2 linked regions of the Longispora fulva genome follow. The protein of the gene in region 2 binds, or shares a complex with, the protein of the main gene of each other region. Links are inferred from orthologs where the notes say so. Each region holds a gene or a part of one and is shown on either strand. Other genes may lie near its edges. The genes, in order: secY and secA.

Region 1 (8,096 bases), 300 kb from region 2 along the record:
CCCGTCAGGGCCCCGGGGCCCTTCTGTGTCCCCCTGAGGCCGGCGCACGGGTGCCCTCAGCGGACATTCAAGAACATTATCTGGTTACGCCGCGCCACTGCTCCCCGCCAGGCGGCACCTCGGCGAGAAGGTCCGGACCCGTCCGCGCGCCGGCGGACTCTTCCGGGGGAGCGGCGACCAGTTCCGAGGAACAGCTGACCCGGACCCATGAGGGTCCTCGGCCGGTGCGGCGTCACGCCGGGTCCGACCACCTTCCGGCGGGTCCACCGCCGGCCGACAGGCCAGAGTCCCCGACCAGCGGCTCAGGCGCTGGTAGCGGCGGCGCTCAGCGCCTCGGCCGGGAGCTTGCCCACCCCGCCGTCATGCGCCGTCAACACCCACACCCCATCGTCGAAGATCGCGATCGAGTGCTCCACATGCACCGCCATCGAGGCGTCCTTGGTGACGACGGTCCAACCGTCGTTCAGCTCGACCACCTTCGCGGAACCCTCGGTGATCATCGGCTCGATGGCCAGCGCCATGCCCGCCGTGAGCACCGGACCGCGGCCCGGACGGCCGTAGTTGTGCACGTGCGGGTCCTGGTGCATCTCGGTGCCGATGCCGTGGCCGCCGTAGCCGCGCACCGTGCCGTACCGGCCGACCTTGCGGACGCCGGTCTCCACCGCGTGCCCGATGTCCGACAGCCTGGCGCCGGCCTGGGCGGCGGCGATGCCGGCCCACATGCCCGACTCGGCGGCCTCGATCATCGTGAGCAACTCCGGGCGGACCTCGCCGACCGGGACCGTGATCGCCGAGTCGCCGTGCCAGCCGTCGAGGATCGCCCCGCAGTCGATCGACACCAGGTCCCCCTCGCGGAGGACCTGCTTCGTCGACGGAATGCCGTGCACGACCTGCTCGTTCACGGAGGCGCAGATCGTGGCCGGGAAGCCGTGGTACCCCTTGAACGACGGGACCGCGCCCACCGACCGGATGTGCTCCTCCGCCATGGCGTCGAGCTCGCCGGTCGAGATCCCCGGGCGCACCGCCGCCCGCAGCTTCGCGAGCGTGTCCGCAACGATCAGGCCAGCCGCCCGCATCTTGTGCAACTGCTCGACGGACTTGATCTGGATATCGTCGCCGTACAAGTTCGAATCCCCGCTACTTGGCGGAGGCTGGTCAGCCCCCGTAGGACCGGAGCGCGTCGATCGCCCGGTTCGTGATGTCCTCGACCGGTCCGGTCGCGTCGATGCCCACCAGCTTGCCCTGGGCGCCGTAGAAGTCGACCAGTGGCGCGGTCTTCTCCGCGTACTCCCGCAACCGGTTGGCGATCGTCGTCGGATTGTCGTCGTCGCGCTGGAACAGCTCGCCCTGGCAGTTGTCGCACACGCCCGGTTTGACCGTCGGCTCGAACTCGACGTGCCAGATCCGACCGCAGCTGCGGCACATCCGCCGGCCGGACAGCCGACGGATCACCTCGTCGTCGTCCACGACGAGCTCCAGCACCAGGTCCAGCGTGAAGCCCAGGTCGACGAGCAGCTTGTCCAGCGCTACGGCCTGCGGCACGGTGCGAGGGAAGCCGTCGAGCAGGAACCCGTCGACGGCGTCCGACTCGGCCAGCCGGTCGCGGACCATGTTGATGGTGACCTCGTCCGGGACCAGGTCGCCAGCGTCCATGTACCGCTTCGCCTCGAGCCCGAGCGGAGTCTTCTGGGTCACGTTGGCCCGGAAGATGTCGCCGGTGGAGATCCCCGGTACCGCGAGGTGCGACGCGATGAACTGCGCCTGGGTGCCCTTACCGGCCCCGGGTGGTCCTACCAGAACGAGCCTCACGCGGATACCACCTCACTGCGCCTGCCAACCCGCGCCACTACCTCAGGAACCCTTCGTAGTTGCGCTGCATGAGCTGGCTCTCGATCTGCTTGACCGTCTCCAGGCCCACGCCGACGATGATCAGCACTGCCGTACCACCGAACGGGAAGTTCTGCTTGTTGCCACCGGCCAGACCCATGAACAGGTTCGGCAGGACGGCGATGATGCCGAGGTAGATCGCACCCGGCAGCGTGATGCGGCTCAGGATGAAGTCAAGGTACTCGGCGGTCGGCTTGCCCGGGCGGATACCCGGAATGAAGCCGCCGTACTTCTTCATGTTGTCCGCGACCTCGGTCGGGTTGAACGTGATGGCGACGTAGAAGTAGGTGAAGAACAGGATCATCGCGAAGTACAGGGTGATGTGCACCCAGCTCTCCTGCGGGATGATCCACTTGTTGATGAACTTGCCCCACGCCGGCAGGTTGTTCTGGTCCATCAGCTGGAGGCCGAGCGTCGGCAGGTACAGCAGCGACGAGGCGAAGATGACCGGGATGACGCCGGCCTGGTTGACCTTCAGCGGAATATAGGTGGACGTGCCCCCGTACATCCGGCGGCCGACCATCCGCTTCGCGTACTGCACCGGGACCCGGCGCTGCGCCTGCTCGATGAAGATGACCAGCGCGATGACGATCAGGCCGATCGCGACGATGATGACGAAGTTCCACTTGTTCTGCGACCAGACCTGCAGGCCCTCAGCGGGGAGCCGCGCAGCGATCGAGGTGAAGATCAGGACGGACATGCCGTTGCCGACGCCCTTGTCCGTGACCATCTCGCCGAGCCACATGATCACACCGGTTCCCGCGGTCATCGTGATGACCAGGCACGTCAGTGTGAGCCAGTTCGGCATGATCGTGCTGACCGGGATCGGCTCGGTGTCACCCGTGCTGCACCGGTTCTGGAAGAGCTGGCCCGACTTGGCCAGAGCCACGAACCCGGAGGCCTGCAGGACCGCGAGACCCAGCGTCAGATACCGCGTGTACTGCGTGATCTTGGCCTGCCCCGACTGCCCCTCCTTCTTCAGCTGCTCGAGCCGCGGGATGACCACGGTGAGCAGCTGGAGGATGATGCTCGCCGTGATGTAGGGCATGATGCCCAGCGCGAACACCGTCAGCTGCAGGAGCGCCCCGCCGGAGAACAGGTTGAGCAGGGTGAACACCTCGTTGGTGTCACCCGTGTTCATCCGCTCGATGCACCGCTGGACGTTGCCGTAGTTCACACCGGGGCTGGGGATCGTGGCGCCCAACCGGTAGATGGCGACGATGAACAGCGTGAACAACAGCTTCTTGCGCAGGTCAGGCGTGCGAAACGCACTGAAAAATGCGGAGAGCAACAGATCCTCCTGCGCGAGCGGCCACGGGGGGCGGCCGATTGCCGGTGAGCGGTGTTGGGCCCGGCGGGCCCACCGCATGGGGGGGTGAAGCCTATATGCGACCGGACTCTAACAGCACATGCCCCCTCCGGTCAGGAGGGCCGGCCGGACTATTTCATCCGGGGCAGTCGAAAACACCCCGAACGAGCATGGACCCTGTCCCGGAGGCCGCTCCCCATTGTGCTGGGGAGGACGGCCGCTGGACAGGGTCCATCGCCAACTCGTTACAGCTCGGTAACCGAGCCGCCGGCAGCCTCGATCTTCTCCTTGGCCGACGCGCTGAACGCGTTGGCCGAGATGTCGAGCTTCACGCCGCCCAGGTCCCCGGAACCGAGAACCTTGACGAGCTGCCCCTTGCGGACCGCGCCGGCCTGGACCAGCTCGAGAACGCCGATGGTGCCGCCGTTCGGGAACAGCTCAGCCAGACGCTCCAGGTTCACGACCTGGAACTCCACCTTGAACTTGTTCTTGAAACCCTTGAGCTTCGGCAGGCGCATGTGGATGGGCATCTGCCCACCCTCGAACCACTGGTGCACGGAACGACGGGCCTTGGTGCCCTTCGTGCCACGACCGGCGGTCTTGCCCTTCGAGCCCTCACCGCGACCAACGCGGGTCTTGTCCGTCTTCGCACCGGGAGCCGGGCGCAGGTGGTGAACCTTGATCGTCATCGCTACTCGACCTCCTCGACCTTGACGAGGTGAATCACGGTCTTGATCATGCCCCGAATCTCGGGACGGTCCTCTTTGACCACCTCATCGTTGATCCGCTTCAGACCAAGCGTCCGCAGCGTGTCCCGCTGGTTCTGCTTGCCGCCGATACCGGACCGGAGCTGGGTGACCTTCAGGCGTGCCATGTCATGCCCCCGCAGCCGCCGCACGAGCCCGCAGCATGGCGGCCGGTGCGACATCCTCGACCGGGAGACCACGGCGCGCGGCCACGGCTTCCGGCGATTCCAACGACTTCAGAGCAGCGACCGTCGCGTGCACGATGTTGATCGCGTTCGACGAACCCTGGCTCTTGGAGAGCACGTCGTGGATACCGACGCACTCCAGCACGGCGCGCACCGGACCACCGGCGATAACACCGGTACCAGCGCTGGCGGGCTTCAGCAGGACCTTGCCCGCCGCGTCCTCACCGAGCACCGGGTGCGGGATCGTCGAACCGATCCGCGGCACCTTGAAGAAGTGCTTCTTGGCCTCCTCGACACCCTTGGCGATCGCCGCGGGCACCTCCTTGGCCTTGCCGTATCCGACACCTACGGTGCCGTCGCCATCCCCGACCACGACGAGCGCGGTGAAGCTGAACCGACGACCACCCTTGACCACCTTGGCCACGCGGTTGATAGCAACCACGCGCTCGAGGTGCGGCGTCTTCTCCTGGGCCTGGCCCCGACCGCCCTCGCGACGGTTGTCGCGACGGTTGCCCTGGCCACCACCCTCGTTACTCGTGCCAGCGGTACCGGACCCACCGCCACGGCGCTGTGCTCCTGGCATCAGACTCTCCTCTCGTGACGGTTTCTAGAACTCAAGTCCGGCTTCGCGGGCCGCGTCGGCCAGGGCGGCGATGCGCCCCGTGTACCGGTCGCCACCGCGGTCGAAGACCACAGCGCTGATCCCGGCGGCCTTGGCGCGCTCCGCTACCAGTGCACCGACCTTGGTGGCGAGAGCGCGCTTGTCGCCCTCGGCCCCGCGGAAGGACGCCTCGAGCGTGGACGCCGACGCCAGGGTGATGCCCTTGGTGTCGTCCACGATCTGAGCGACCATGTGCCGCAGCGAACGGGTGACCACCAGGCGCGGACGCTCGGCGGTGCCGTTGACGTTCTTGCGCACGCGGAAGTGCCGGCGCGCACGCGCGACCCGACGGCTGGCGGAGATGCCCCCACCGTTGCGGCGCTTGAGCAGCGTGGCGGTCACTTCTTGCCTGCCTTTCCAGCCTTGCGGCGGACGTTCTCGCCCTGGTACCGCACACCCTTGCCCTTGTACGGCTCCGGCGGACGGATCTTGCGGATGTTCGCGGCGACCTCGCCCACCTGCTGCTTGTCGATACCCTCGATCGAGAAGATGGTCGGCTTCTCGACAGCGAAGGTGATACCCGCCGGGGCGGGAACGACGACCGGGTGGGAGAAGCCCAGAGCGAACTCCAGGTCCGAGCCCTTGGCGGTCACGCGGTAACCGGTGCCCTGGATCTCCAGAACCTTCTTGTAGCCGGAGGTCACGCCGACGATCATGTTGGCCACGAGCGTACGGGACAGCCCGTGCAGCTCCTTGGCCTTGCGCTCGTCGTTCGGCCGGATAACAGCGATCTGGCCGTTCTCCTCGCGCTCAGCCGTGATCGGCTCGGCGAGGGTGTGCTCCAGCGACCCCTTGGGGCCCTTCACCTTGACGGTCTGGCCGTCAATGGTGATGTCCACCCCGGAGGGGACATCAATCGGCTTACGCCCAATACGCGACATGTATCTGCCCCTTACCAGACGTAGGCGAGGACTTCCCCGCCTACCCCTCGCTTGCGGGCCTGCCGGTCGGTGAGCAGCCCCTGTGACGTCGAGATGATCGCAACGCCCAGGCCGCCGAGCACCCGAGGAAGCTCGGGGGACTTGGCGTACACCCGGAGACCGGGCTTGGACACGCGGCGGATGCCGGCGAGGCTCCGCTCCCGGTTCTGGCCGAACTTGAGCTCCACGTGGAGAGTCCTGCCAACGGCGCCCTCAGCGGGCTCCTCGACGGTCCAGCCGGTGATGTAGCCCTCGGCCTTGAGTACCTCGGCGATGTTCGCCTTGATCTTCGAGTAGGGCATCTTCACCTGGTCGTGGTACGCCTGATTGGCGTTGCGCAGACGCGTGAGCATGTCTGCGATCGGGTCGGTCATCGTCATCGGTTTAAATCAGCCTTTCTCGCCGCGGTTCCCGGTACTGCTAGGGCCTACGGCGAAGCGCGGTGGCTAAGTAGTTCGGTTACCAGGAGGCCTTGGTCACGCCGGGGAGCTCGCCGCGGTGGGCCATCTCCCGGATGCAGATCCGGCAGAGGCCGAACTTGCGGTACACAGCCTTCGGGCGACCGCAACGCTGGCAGCGGGTGTACGCACGGACCGCGAACTTCGGCTTCGCGGCCGCCTTGAGAATCAGCGCCTTCTTAGCCATCAGTTCTCCTTGAACGGGAAGCCCAGGAGCTTCAGCAGCGCCCGGCCCTCGTCGTCGGTCTTCGCGGTCGTGACCACGGTGATGTCCATACCGCGGACGCGGTCGATCTTGTCCTGGTCGATCTCGTGGAACGTCGACTGCTCGGTCAGGCCGAACGTGTAGTTCCCGTTACCGTCGAGCTTGCGCCCGTCCAGGCCGCGGAAGTCGCGGATGCGGGGCAGCGAGATCGACAGCAGCCGGTCCAGGAACTCCCACATCCGGTCGCCCCGCAGGGTGACCTTGGCGCCGATCGGCATGCCCTCGCGGAGCTTGAACTGCGCGATCGACTTGGTCGCCTTGCGGATCAGCGGCTTCTGGCCTGTGATCGTGGTCAGGTCACGGACAGCGCCGTCGATCAGCTTGGCGTCGCGAGCAGCCTCACCGACACCCATGTTCACGACGATCTTGACCAGGCCGGGAACCAGCATCGAGTTCTTGTACTCGAACTGCTTCTGCAGCTCGCCCTTGACCTCGTCGCGGTACCGCGTCTTGAGGCGCGGGGCCACCTTCTCAACCGTCGTCATCACAGGTCCTTACCGTTGCTGCGCGCGACGCGAACCTTCGCGCCGGACTCGTCGATGCGAGCCCCGACGCGGGTCGGCTTGCCGTCGCTGTCGACCACGGCCACGTTGCTCACGTGGATCGGGGCCTCCTGGGTGATGATGCCACCGGTCTTCGCGCCACGCTGGGTGGTGCGGATGCTGGTGTGCTTCTTGACCCGGTTGACACCCTCGACGAGGACCTTGTCGAGCGTCGGGTAGGCCGCGATGACCTTGCCCTTGGCGCCCTTGTCCTTACCGGCGATGATGACGACCGTGTCGCCCTTTTTGATCTTCACGGTCTACAACACCTCCGGTGCGAGGGAGATGATCTTCATGAACCGCTTGTCCCGCAGCTCGCGCCCAACCGGGCCGAAGATACGGGTACCGCGGGGGTCGCCGCCATCCTTGATGATGACGGCGGCGTTCTCGTCGAAGCGAATGTACGAGCCGTCCGGCCGCCGCTTCTCCTTGGCGGTGCGAACAACGACAGCCTTGACGACGTCGCCCTTCTTCACACCGGCCGCGGGGATCGCGTCCTTGACCGTGGCCACGATGACGTCGCCAATGCTCGCGTAGCGCCGACCGGAGCCACCGAGAACACGGATGCAAAGGATTTCCTTGGCACCTGTGTTGTCGGCGACGCGCAGTCGCGACTCCTGCTGGATCACGTCAACTCCTGTTGTCTCGCCGGTTCTCTACCGCCCACAGCAGCAGAGCCTGGCGGAACTAGCCGGTTACTTACTTGGCCTTCTCGAGGATCTCCACGATCCGCCAACGCTTGGTGGCCGACAGCGGACGCGTCTCCATGAGGACAACGCGGTCGCCGATGCCGCAGGCGTTCTGCTCGTCGTGCGCCTTGAGCTTACGAGTCCGCCGCAGAACCTTGCCGTAGAGCGGGTGCTTGACCCGGTCCTCGACAGCCACGACGACGGTCTTGTCCATCTTGTCGCTGACGACCAGGCCCTCGCGCGTCTTACGACGGCTGCGCTCCTCGGTCTCAGCGGTTTCGTTCACGGTCTCGCTCATGACGCCACCTCAGTAGGCGCGGCGCTCAGACCAAGCTCGCGCTCGCGCATGATCGTGTAGATCCGGGCAACCTCACGCCGGACCGTCTGGAGCCGCCGGTTGTTGTCCAGCTGCCCCGTCGCCGCCTGCACCCGAA
Region 2 (8,584 bases):
CCCGAGAACGTGATCAGCCAGCGGGTGGCCCTGGCCGCCGGCTTCCGGAGCGAGGGGCTGCGCCGCGCGGCCGAGCAGAGCCGGGGTGGCGGCCGGCACGACATGCTGGTCTGGTCGCGGTTGCCCTCGGATCCGCCGGGGCCGACCCGCCGGCTCATCCCGGACCTGCCGGGCGGCGCCCTGACCGACGGGGTTGTGACGCTGACCCCGGTCGGGCCGGCGGACGCCGGGGAGATGTTCGCGCTGCGCAACCTCCCGGAGGTCGTGGCCAGCAACGTGCCTCCGGTCGAGCTGAGCCGCGCGGAGGTCGAGGAACGCTGCCGGCTCGCGCCCGGTACGTGGCTGACCGGCATCAACGTGGATCTGACCATCCGGGAGGCGGCGACGGGCGCGTTCGTCGGCGAGATCGGTCTTTTCTACCACGAGCCCCCCACCCAGCAGGCCATGATCGGGTATGCGGCGCTGCCGGCCTTCCGCGGCAAGGGCTACACGACCCGCGCCGCGAACCTGATCGCTGACTGGGCGTTCACGCAGGTCGGCGTCATGCGCCTGATCGCGGGCACGGCCCCGGAGAACGCCGGCTCCCAGCGCGTCCTGGAGAAGGCCGGCTTCGTTCGCGAGGGCTACACCCGTTCCCGCCTGCCCGGCCCGGACGGCACCCGGATCGACGACGTCCTCTGGGCCCGCCTGCCCGCCTGACAGATCCCCAAAACCATTTTCTGATCACGGCGACACCTGCCCCGGCACCGTCCAGCGACCCGGCGTCCTCACCACGGGCGTCCCCACCAGCTGGACAGCCGGGCGACTCCCGCCAGCGCTGAACCCGTCATCAAATATTGATCTTGTTTTTCAGCGCGGGTCCGTGGCCAGTTTCGCGCCGACCCACGTGTCGACCCGGGCGCCCCGGTGCACGAGTCGGCCGCGCTGCACGCCCTCGACCGCGAACCCGGCCTTCTCGGCGACCCGGCGGGACCCGTCGTTGCCGACGAGGGCCCGCCACTCGATCCTGGCCAGCCCCAGCTCCTCGAAGCCCCAGCGGGTGATGGCCCGCAGGGCGGCGGTGGCGTGCCCCCTGCCCCAGGCCCCCGGCGAGACCATGAAGCCGACGTCGGCCATCGTGGGGTCGCCGCGGTCGATCCGCAGGTCCATGTTCCCCACCCAGCCGCCGTCCGGGTCACTGATCGCGAAGTAGGCCCCGTCCGCGCGCAGCCACTGTTCAGCCGTGAAGGCCACGAAGCGCTCGGCGTTCCGCCGGGTGTACGGGCTCGGCAACGGCAACCACCGGGTGATCTCCGGATCGGTGCACGCCGCCACCAGCGCGTCGACATCGCCGGACTCCACGGGCCGGAGCAGGACGTCACCGGCGGGGAGCACCGGCTGCGGGGCGCTGAACACCCTGGTCCGCCGGCTGTCCACGGTCGGGAAGCCGAGCCGGCCGTACCGGTCGAGGTCGGCCGGGAGCAGCGCGCCGATCATGCCGTCGACCGGCTCGCCGGCCCTGTCGATCAGCGCCTCGCGTTGCAGCCCCTCCATCACGAACCCGGCGCGCTCGGCCACGAGCCGGGACGGCAGGTTGCCGGCCTTGGCCCGCCACAGCAGCCGCTGCACCCGCAGCGTGTCGAAGACCCACCGGCAGACGAGCTTGAGCGCCTCGGTGGTCACGCCCCGGCCCCGGCCGCCCGGGGCGACCCAGTAGCCGATCTCGGCGACCCGGGCGTCGGCGTCGTGGTCGACCACCCCGATGGAGCCGAGCAGTTCGCCGTCGTGGTCGAAGATCCCGAACTGCCCTTCCGACGCGCCGGTGACGAACCCGACGGCGTGCTCCATGAGGTACGGGACGGGCACCCGGGTCCACCGCTGGATCGCCTGGTCCTGGCAGGCCGCGTAGACCTGGGGGGCGTCGGAGCCGCGCCACGCGCGGAGTACAAATGCATCGGTCCTGAATTCCACCCTCAGATCATGCGTGCCCGGCTCCGCTGTGAGCGAACAGGATTTTTCGGAACACCAGGGTGGGGTCGTCACTGGGGGGATTGCCGCCTACGATGGTCAAGCGAATACCTCCCAGGGAGTGCTGACCCGTGTCGATTTTTGAAAAGCTTCTCCGCGCCGGCGAAGGCCGCATGGTGCGCAGGCTGAAGGCCATCGCCGACGCCGTGAGCTCGATCGAGGACAACTACGTTGACCTCAGTGACGAGGAGCTGCGCGAGCAGACCACCCTCTTCAAGGAGCGGCTCGACGAGGGCGAGACTCTCGACGACCTGCTCCCGGAGGCGTTCGCCGTCGTCCGCGAGGCGACCAAGCGGGTCCTCGGCAAGCGGCACTACGACGTCCAGATCATGGGCGGCGCCGCCCTGCACTTCGGCAACATCGCCGAGATGAAGACCGGTGAGGGCAAGACGCAGACGTGTCTGCTGCCGGTCTACCTCAACGCGCTGGCCGGCAAGGGCGTGCACGTGGTCACGGTCAACGACTACCTCGCCCAGCGCGACGCCGAGTGGATGGGCCGGGTGCACAACTTCCTCGGCCTGACCGTCGGCGCCATCCTGCCGAACCAGTCGTCCGCCGACCACAAGGCCGCCTACGAGTGCGACATCACCTACGGCACGAACAACGAGTTCGGCTTCGACTACCTGCGCGACAACATGGCGTGGTCGAAGGAGGAGATGGTCCAGCGGGGCCACTTCTTCGCCGTGGTCGACGAGGTCGACTCGATCCTGATCGACGAGGCCAGGACCCCGCTGATCATCTCGGGCCCGGCCGAGCAGTCCGCCCGGTGGTATGAGGAGTTCGCCCGCGTCGTCGGTCGGATGACCAAGGGCGAAGAGGGCCACTACGAGGTCGACGAGTCCAAGCGCACCGTCTCCATCTCCGAGTCGGGCATCGCGCGGGTCGAGGACGTCCTCGGCGTCGACAACCTCTACGAGTCGGCCAACACCCCGCTCGTCGGCTACCTGAACAACGCGATCAAGGCCAAGGAGCTCTACAAGAAGGACAAGGACTACATCGTCTCCGACGGTGAGGTCCTGATCGTCGACGAGTTCACGGGCCGCATCCTGCACGGCCGGCGGTACAACGAGGGCATGCACCAGGCCATCGAGGCCAAAGAGGGCGTGGAGATCAAGCAGGAGAACCAGACCCTCGCGACGATCACCCTGCAGAACTACTTCCGGCTGTACGAGAAGCTGGGCGGCATGACCGGTACGGCGCAGACGGAGGCCGCCGAGTTCAACAAGGTCTACAGCGTCGGCGTCGTGTCCATCCCGACCCACCGGCCGATGATCCGCGTGGACCGCGCCGACGTCATCTACAAGACGGAGATCGCCAAGTTCGAGGCCGTCGTCGAGGACATCGTCGAGCGGCACAACCTCGGCCAGCCGGTCCTCGTCGGCACCGTCTCGGTGGAGAACTCCGAGCTGATCTCCAGCCTGCTGAAGAAGCGGGGCATCCCGCATGCGGTCCTCAACGCGAAGTACCACGCGCGGGAGGCCGAGATCGTCGCCCAGGCCGGGCGCAAGGGCGGCGTCACGGTCGCCACGAACATGGCCGGCCGTGGCACGGACATCCTGCTCGGCGGCAACCCGGAGTACACGGCGGCGTCTGAGCTGCGCAACGCCGGCATCGACGAGGAGAACGAGAAGTACGCGGAGCTGTGGGAGGCCGCCCTCGAGCGCGCCGAGGAGTCCTGCGCCGAGGACAACGAGGCCGTCATCGAGGCCGGCGGGCTCTACGTCCTGGGCACCGAGCGGCACGAGTCCCGCCGGATCGACAACCAGCTCCGGGGCCGTTCCGGCCGGCAGGGCGACCCGGGCGAGTCCCGGTTCTACCTGTCCCTGCAGGACGAGCTGATGCGCCGGTTCCGTTCCGGTGCCGTCGAGGCCGTCATGGACCGGTTCAACATCCCCGACGACGTGCCGATCGAGTCGAAGATGGTGTCCCGCCAGATCAAGGGCGCGCAGACCCAGATCGAGGGCCAGAACGCCGAGGTCCGCAAGAACGTCCTCAAGTACGACGAGGTCCTCAACAAGCAGCGCCAGGTCATCTACGCCGAGCGCCGCCGCGTTCTCGACGGCGAGGACCTGCACGAGCAGGTCCGGCACATGATCGACGACACGATCGCCGGTTACGTGCAGGGTGCCACCGCCGACGGCTACGCCGAGGACTGGGACCTCGAGCAGCTCTGGACGGTCATGAAGCAGACCTACCCGGTCGGCGTCACGATCGAGGAGCTCGAGGACGAGGTCAACGGCCGCGACGGCATCGAGTCCGAGTGGCTGCTCGAGCGGCTCAAGGAGGACGCGCACACCGCGTACGACAACCGGGAGACCGAGCTCGGCGAGGCCCCGGTCCGCGAGCTGGAGCGTCAGGTCCTCCTCGCCGTCATCGACCGCAAGTGGCGCGAGCACCTCTACGAGATGGACTACCTCCAGGAGGGCGTCGGCCTGCGGGCGTACGCCCAGCGCGACCCCCTGGTGGAGTACCAGCGCGAGGGCTTCGACATGTTCAACCAGATGCTCGAGGGCGTCAAGGAGGAGACCGTCTCCTACCTGTTCAACCTCGAGGTCAAGGTCGAGGAGCCGGCCCCGGCCCCCGTCGAGCCCGGTGACGTCGTCACCCCGCTCCCGGACTTCAGCGGCGGCGCCGAGCACGAGCACGTCGAGATCCGCGCCAAGGGCCTCGGCGCCCGCGGGCCGCAGCAGTTGCACTACTCGGCCCCCACCATCGACGGCGAGGCCGGCGCCGGCGGCGTCGTGCACCACGAGGAGGCCCCGGCCCTGGGGCTCGGCGTCGGCCCGGCCAGCCCGATGGCTGCCGGAGCCAAGCGGCCGGCGCCCGGGCAGAAGGTCGGCGGGGGGCCCTCGCGGAACTCGCCGTGTCCGTGTGGGTCGGGGAAGAAGTACAAGCGTTGCCATGGGGCTGCTGAAGGCGAGTGACCTGTGCTGATCTGCCCCCGGTGCCTGTGGTGCCGGGGGCAGAACGCTGTCCGGGTGCCGCGTCGGATCTGCCGGCCGCCGCTAGTGGGTGTCCGGCGACGGTGGGCCACCCGGGCGCAGCGACTGGAGGTGGGTGCACAGCCACGCGTCCGCCGGTCGTTCCAGTCGCAGGGTCATCGCCCAGATCCTCGTCGACCGGTGCAGCATCACCACCGCCTCGATCACGGCCGGGGCCGGCGAGGACACCCGCAGGGACGCGATCCGGACCGTTCCCGGAGCGCCCCGCTGCTGCTCGATGTCGAGGACCAGCTGCCGGTGCGCGTCGGGGGCGCAGACCGCGCGCAGCGCCTGGACGGGCCGATGCCCGGTGAGGGCCTCGAGGTAGAGCCGGAGGAAGACCCCGGCAGCCCGGCCGGCCCAGCCGTCCGGTGCCCTGAGCGCGGTCCGGGCGGGGCGCACCCCGGCGGGCCCTGATGGTCCGGTGCCGGCGCGGCCGGCTGTGCCCATGGGGCCGGCTGTCCCCTTCGGGCTGGCTGTTCCCCTCGGACTTGCTCCGCCCCTCGGGCCGACGGCTCCTATGGGGCCGGTAATGCCGGTGGGGCTGGTGGGGCTGGTGGGGCCTGAGGGTCCTGAGGTGCTCCGGCGGGCGGTCGGTTCGGTGCCGGGCGGGGTCGCGCCTGGCGGCGGGGAGGTCCTCGGGCGCCGGGATGCCGCCCATGTGCCGACGGTCCGGGACCCGGGGCCGGATGCTCCTGCCACCGCCTCGGCACCGGGCGTCCCGGACGGAGCCACGTCGTGGCCAACTGTTCGGCGGGCAGCTGCGCTCCCGCCCGGAGTGGCGTCCCGCGCAGTTCCGGCACCACCTGTCCAGGGCGGAGCCGTGCCACCGCCCCCGCCAGGAACGGCACCCCACGCAACCCCGGCACCACCTGTCCAGGGTGGAACAGCGCCCCCACCCGCAGCCGCATCCCGCACCGCCATCCGGGCGGCCTCCCCCCGGGTCAACCCCGGATCATCGAGACACCGCCCACCGCAACAGGACCCGGCGCAGCACGCATCCTCCTCGTACGGCGGCTCGTAGGGTGGGACCGGGCCGATCGTGACATACATGCGAGCCTCCCGAAGCCTACGTTTACCCCCGTTTGCGTTTGGCACGTTCTACTGGGCTTCGGTGGGCGCACGCCAGGCTGGATCGCCTAACCGACACTTTCGTCGGCGATCAGGGGGTTCTCGCGGATCCAGACGGCCGTCTCGGCGTACATCCGCTCGATGTAGAGCTCGACCTCGGCGCGTTCGACCCGCCACTGGCCCCGGCCGCCGATCTTGATGCCGCGCAGCTCACCGCTGCGGACCAGGTGGTACACCTGGGAGGTCGAGACGTTCAGCAGCTCGGCGACATCCGCGAGCTGCAGGAACCGTGGCTCCATGGGGTGGGCCTCCGGGGCGAGGGGTACGGTTTCCTTAGTTTGCCACCGATGGCGTTGAGGAGCAGCACATGCGGGTCTACCTCCCGGCCACGCTTCCCCTGTTGGCCGCCCTGCGCGCCGAGGGTCAGCTGGGCCCCGGCCCGCTCGCCGCGCACGCCGTGACGCCGGGCCTGCGCGAGTGGTATGTGGAGGGTGACGAGGAGGAGCTGGAGTTCGTGGCGTTCACGGCCGCGGCCCAGTCCGCGTTGCAGTTGCTCCGGCACGATCCGGCAGCCCCGCGCCGCCGGGTGGTGATCTCCGCGGACGTGTCCGACGCGCTGGTGAAGCCGGAGCAGGAGCTGGGGTCGAGCCTCGTCGAGCTGAGTTCCCCGGTGAGCCTCAAGGCCGTCGTGTCGCTGCACGTGGACGACGCGGACGCCGAGCGGGACGTCGCTGCGGCGGTCGACGTGGTGCTGGAGGCGCTCGGTGGCGACGAGGACGCCCAGTTCACGGTGGACGGCGCGGAGGACCACGACCTCGCGTGGTACGACGCCTCGGAGCTCGACCAGCTCCTCACCGGCTCATAGACCCACAACCATTAATTGATTACGGTGGGGCCCGACCCGGGTTCCACCGGCCCTGCCCAGCGTGCCCGGCGGCGCCCCGGGCGGGCGGAGTCCCCGGGCCTCCGGTGCCAGCCGCGCGGCCGGCCGAGGACCGCCAGCCGGGAGCCGCCGCTGGAGACCGGGTCAGGTGTCGCCGTAACCGTCTGATCTTTCGGGTTATTCGCTCCGCTGCTCCCGGCCGCCGGCTGCGTCCGCTTTGGGCAGTGGCGTCCCGAACACCGACACCGGCTCCGGCTGGTCGGCGTCGGCGGGGAACACCGCGCGCGCGGGTGCTTCCGCCGATTCCTCGGTCGCGGGCCGCATCGTCCGGCCGACCAGGATCGTGGCCGTGACCGCCCCGGCGAACAGCAGCGCGATCCCGGAGTTCACCCGAGGCCCGATGTCGGTGGCCAGCAGCGCCTCGGTGAACGTGGCGTCGGTGACCGGGGCGACGAGGCGCGGCACGGTCAGCCAGGCGAAGCCCTCGGACAGGATCGCGAGCGCGCCGGCGACCGCACCGGCGGGGAGGTAGCCGGCCCAGTGCTGGGCGGGACCCCGGCGCAGGTACCGGAACGAGACCACCCCGGCCACGATGCCCGACACCACCCCGAAGATGAGCAGCATCCAGTGCGACGTGAAGAAGCTCTTCTCCGGGCCGGCCTCCTGGGTGAACTTCTGCAGGAAGATGCTCAGGATCACCTTGGTCAGGAACGCGGCGTACGTGCCAGCGACGCCGGCCGCGACCACCCGGATCGGGTTGATGGCGGCGAACAGCCCGCCGACGAGCGCCGCCGCGGCCGAGCACACCGCGATGACGGCCGAGCTGCGGGTGTCGCGGATCATGGCGAGGGCGAGGCCGCCGGCGAGTACCCCGAAGAGCAGGCCGGCACCGGCACCCGCCGCGAGCCGCCGCAGCCCGGTGGACGCGAATCGCAGGGTGGCGACGGCCAGCATGCCGGCGGAGGCCCCGGCGGCGAGAATCGCCGTGACCAGGGGGAACAGGTTCTGTGCGGCGCTGATCAGCCCCGAGTCGGCTCCACCGCTCTCGGTGAGAGTGACACGAAGCACCCAGAGCAGGGCGAACAGCCAGGCGAAGCCGATTCCGACCAGGATGGCGGCGCTGCTGGGCTTGAGTGGGGCGGGAGGAGAGTCGGTCATCAGGGGCTCACTCCATCGACGCGGGGGTGACAGCATCCGAGGGTACGTGGCGGGCGGTAGGGCATGCCCTACCGGGCAAACGAGTGTGGTGTCCGTCAGGTGACGACGACCTGCCGAGACGTGGGATGATTGCTCCGCCCGCCAGCGAAGTCGAGCTATCAGGAGTAGCGATGGACGCCCTCTTCACCGTTCCGGACGCGCGCAACGAGCCGGTGCGCTCGTACGCCCCGGGGAGCCCCGAGCGGGCCAGCCTGCAGACCAGGCTCGCCGAGCTGGCCGGCGAGCAGATCCAGCTCACCTCCACGATCGGCGGCGAGCAGCGGATGGCCGGCGGCGAGGAGCTGCCCGTCGTCCAGCCGCACAAGCACGCGCATGTGCTCGGTGTCACAGCCAACGCGACCACCGCCGACGCGCGGGCCGCCGTGCAAGCCGCCAAGGACGCCGCGCCGATGTGGCGGGCGCTGCCGTACAGCGAGCGGGCCGC

Evidence for each region.
Region 1: the proteins of secA (region 2) and secY are in contact, whole or in part, in a crystal structure (PDB 3DIN), measured with the Thermotoga maritima proteins. The link is inferred for Longispora fulva from one-to-one orthologs. Residues at the interface, in WP_004082002.1 of Thermotoga maritima: Glu261, Ala262, Arg263, Lys300, Ala301, Arg302, Thr303, Ile304, Ile305, Leu323, Tyr324, Asp325, Pro326, Val329, Ser330, Tyr333, Ile336, Lys340, Phe345, Val349, Glu363, Phe364, Tyr374, Ser375, Gly376, Gly377, Glu393, Ile395, Thr482, Ser483; in WP_004081795.1 of Thermotoga maritima: Glu108, Gly109, Glu110, Glu111, Ala236, Glu237, Arg238, Arg239, Ile240, Thr241, Ile242, Gln243, Tyr244, Ala245, Arg246, Arg247, Val248, Thr249, Gly250, Arg251, Arg252, Val253, Tyr254, Gly256, Ala257, Ser258, Thr259, Tyr260, Leu261, Pro262.

What each region holds. Positions count from the first base shown.
Region 1 is NZ_JADOUF010000001.1:6,771,448-6,779,543, reverse strand. What follows is about bases 1,013-3,937. They hold secY (preprotein translocase subunit SecY), read right to left. Parts: upstream 3,179-3,937; coding sequence 1,847-3,178; downstream 1,013-1,846. Other genes in these bases: rpmD (50S ribosomal protein L30), read right to left, coding at 3,888-3,937; rplO (50S ribosomal protein L15), read right to left, coding at 3,442-3,885; IW245_RS31090 (adenylate kinase), read right to left, coding at 1,156-1,809; map (type I methionyl aminopeptidase), read right to left, coding at 1,013-1,124. Outside these bases: more of map, read right to left, coding at 303-1,012; more of rpmD, read right to left, coding at 3,938-4,070; rpsE (30S ribosomal protein S5), read right to left, coding at 4,072-4,710; rplR (50S ribosomal protein L18), read right to left, coding at 4,735-5,130; rplF (50S ribosomal protein L6), read right to left, coding at 5,127-5,669; rpsH (30S ribosomal protein S8), read right to left, coding at 5,681-6,088; IW245_RS31050 (type Z 30S ribosomal protein S14), read right to left, coding at 6,168-6,353; rplE (50S ribosomal protein L5), read right to left, coding at 6,353-6,916; rplX (50S ribosomal protein L24), read right to left, coding at 6,916-7,230; rplN (50S ribosomal protein L14), read right to left, coding at 7,234-7,602; rpsQ (30S ribosomal protein S17), read right to left, coding at 7,673-7,960; rpmC (50S ribosomal protein L29), read right to left, coding at 7,957-8,096. UniProt on the Escherichia coli protein: The central subunit of the protein translocation channel SecYEG. Consists of two halves formed by TMs 1-5 and 6-10.
Region 2 is NZ_JADOUF010000001.1:7,077,628-7,086,211, forward strand. What follows is about bases 1,719-5,131. They hold secA (preprotein translocase subunit SecA), read left to right. Parts: upstream 1,719-2,078; coding sequence 2,079-4,931; downstream 4,932-5,131. Other genes in these bases: IW245_RS32610 (GNAT family N-acetyltransferase), read right to left, coding at 1,719-1,950; IW245_RS32620 (Rv3235 family protein), read right to left, coding at 5,013-5,131. In the rest of the region: IW245_RS32605 (GNAT family N-acetyltransferase), read left to right, coding at 1-699; more of IW245_RS32610, read right to left, coding at 850-1,718; more of IW245_RS32620, read right to left, coding at 5,132-5,438; IW245_RS32625 (helix-turn-helix transcriptional regulator), read right to left, coding at 6,128-6,358; IW245_RS32630 (DUF6912 family protein), read left to right, coding at 6,427-6,924; IW245_RS32635 (hypothetical protein), read right to left, coding at 7,120-8,100; pruA (L-glutamate gamma-semialdehyde dehydrogenase), read left to right, coding at 8,271-8,584. UniProt on the Escherichia coli protein: Required for protein export, interacts with the SecYEG preprotein conducting channel.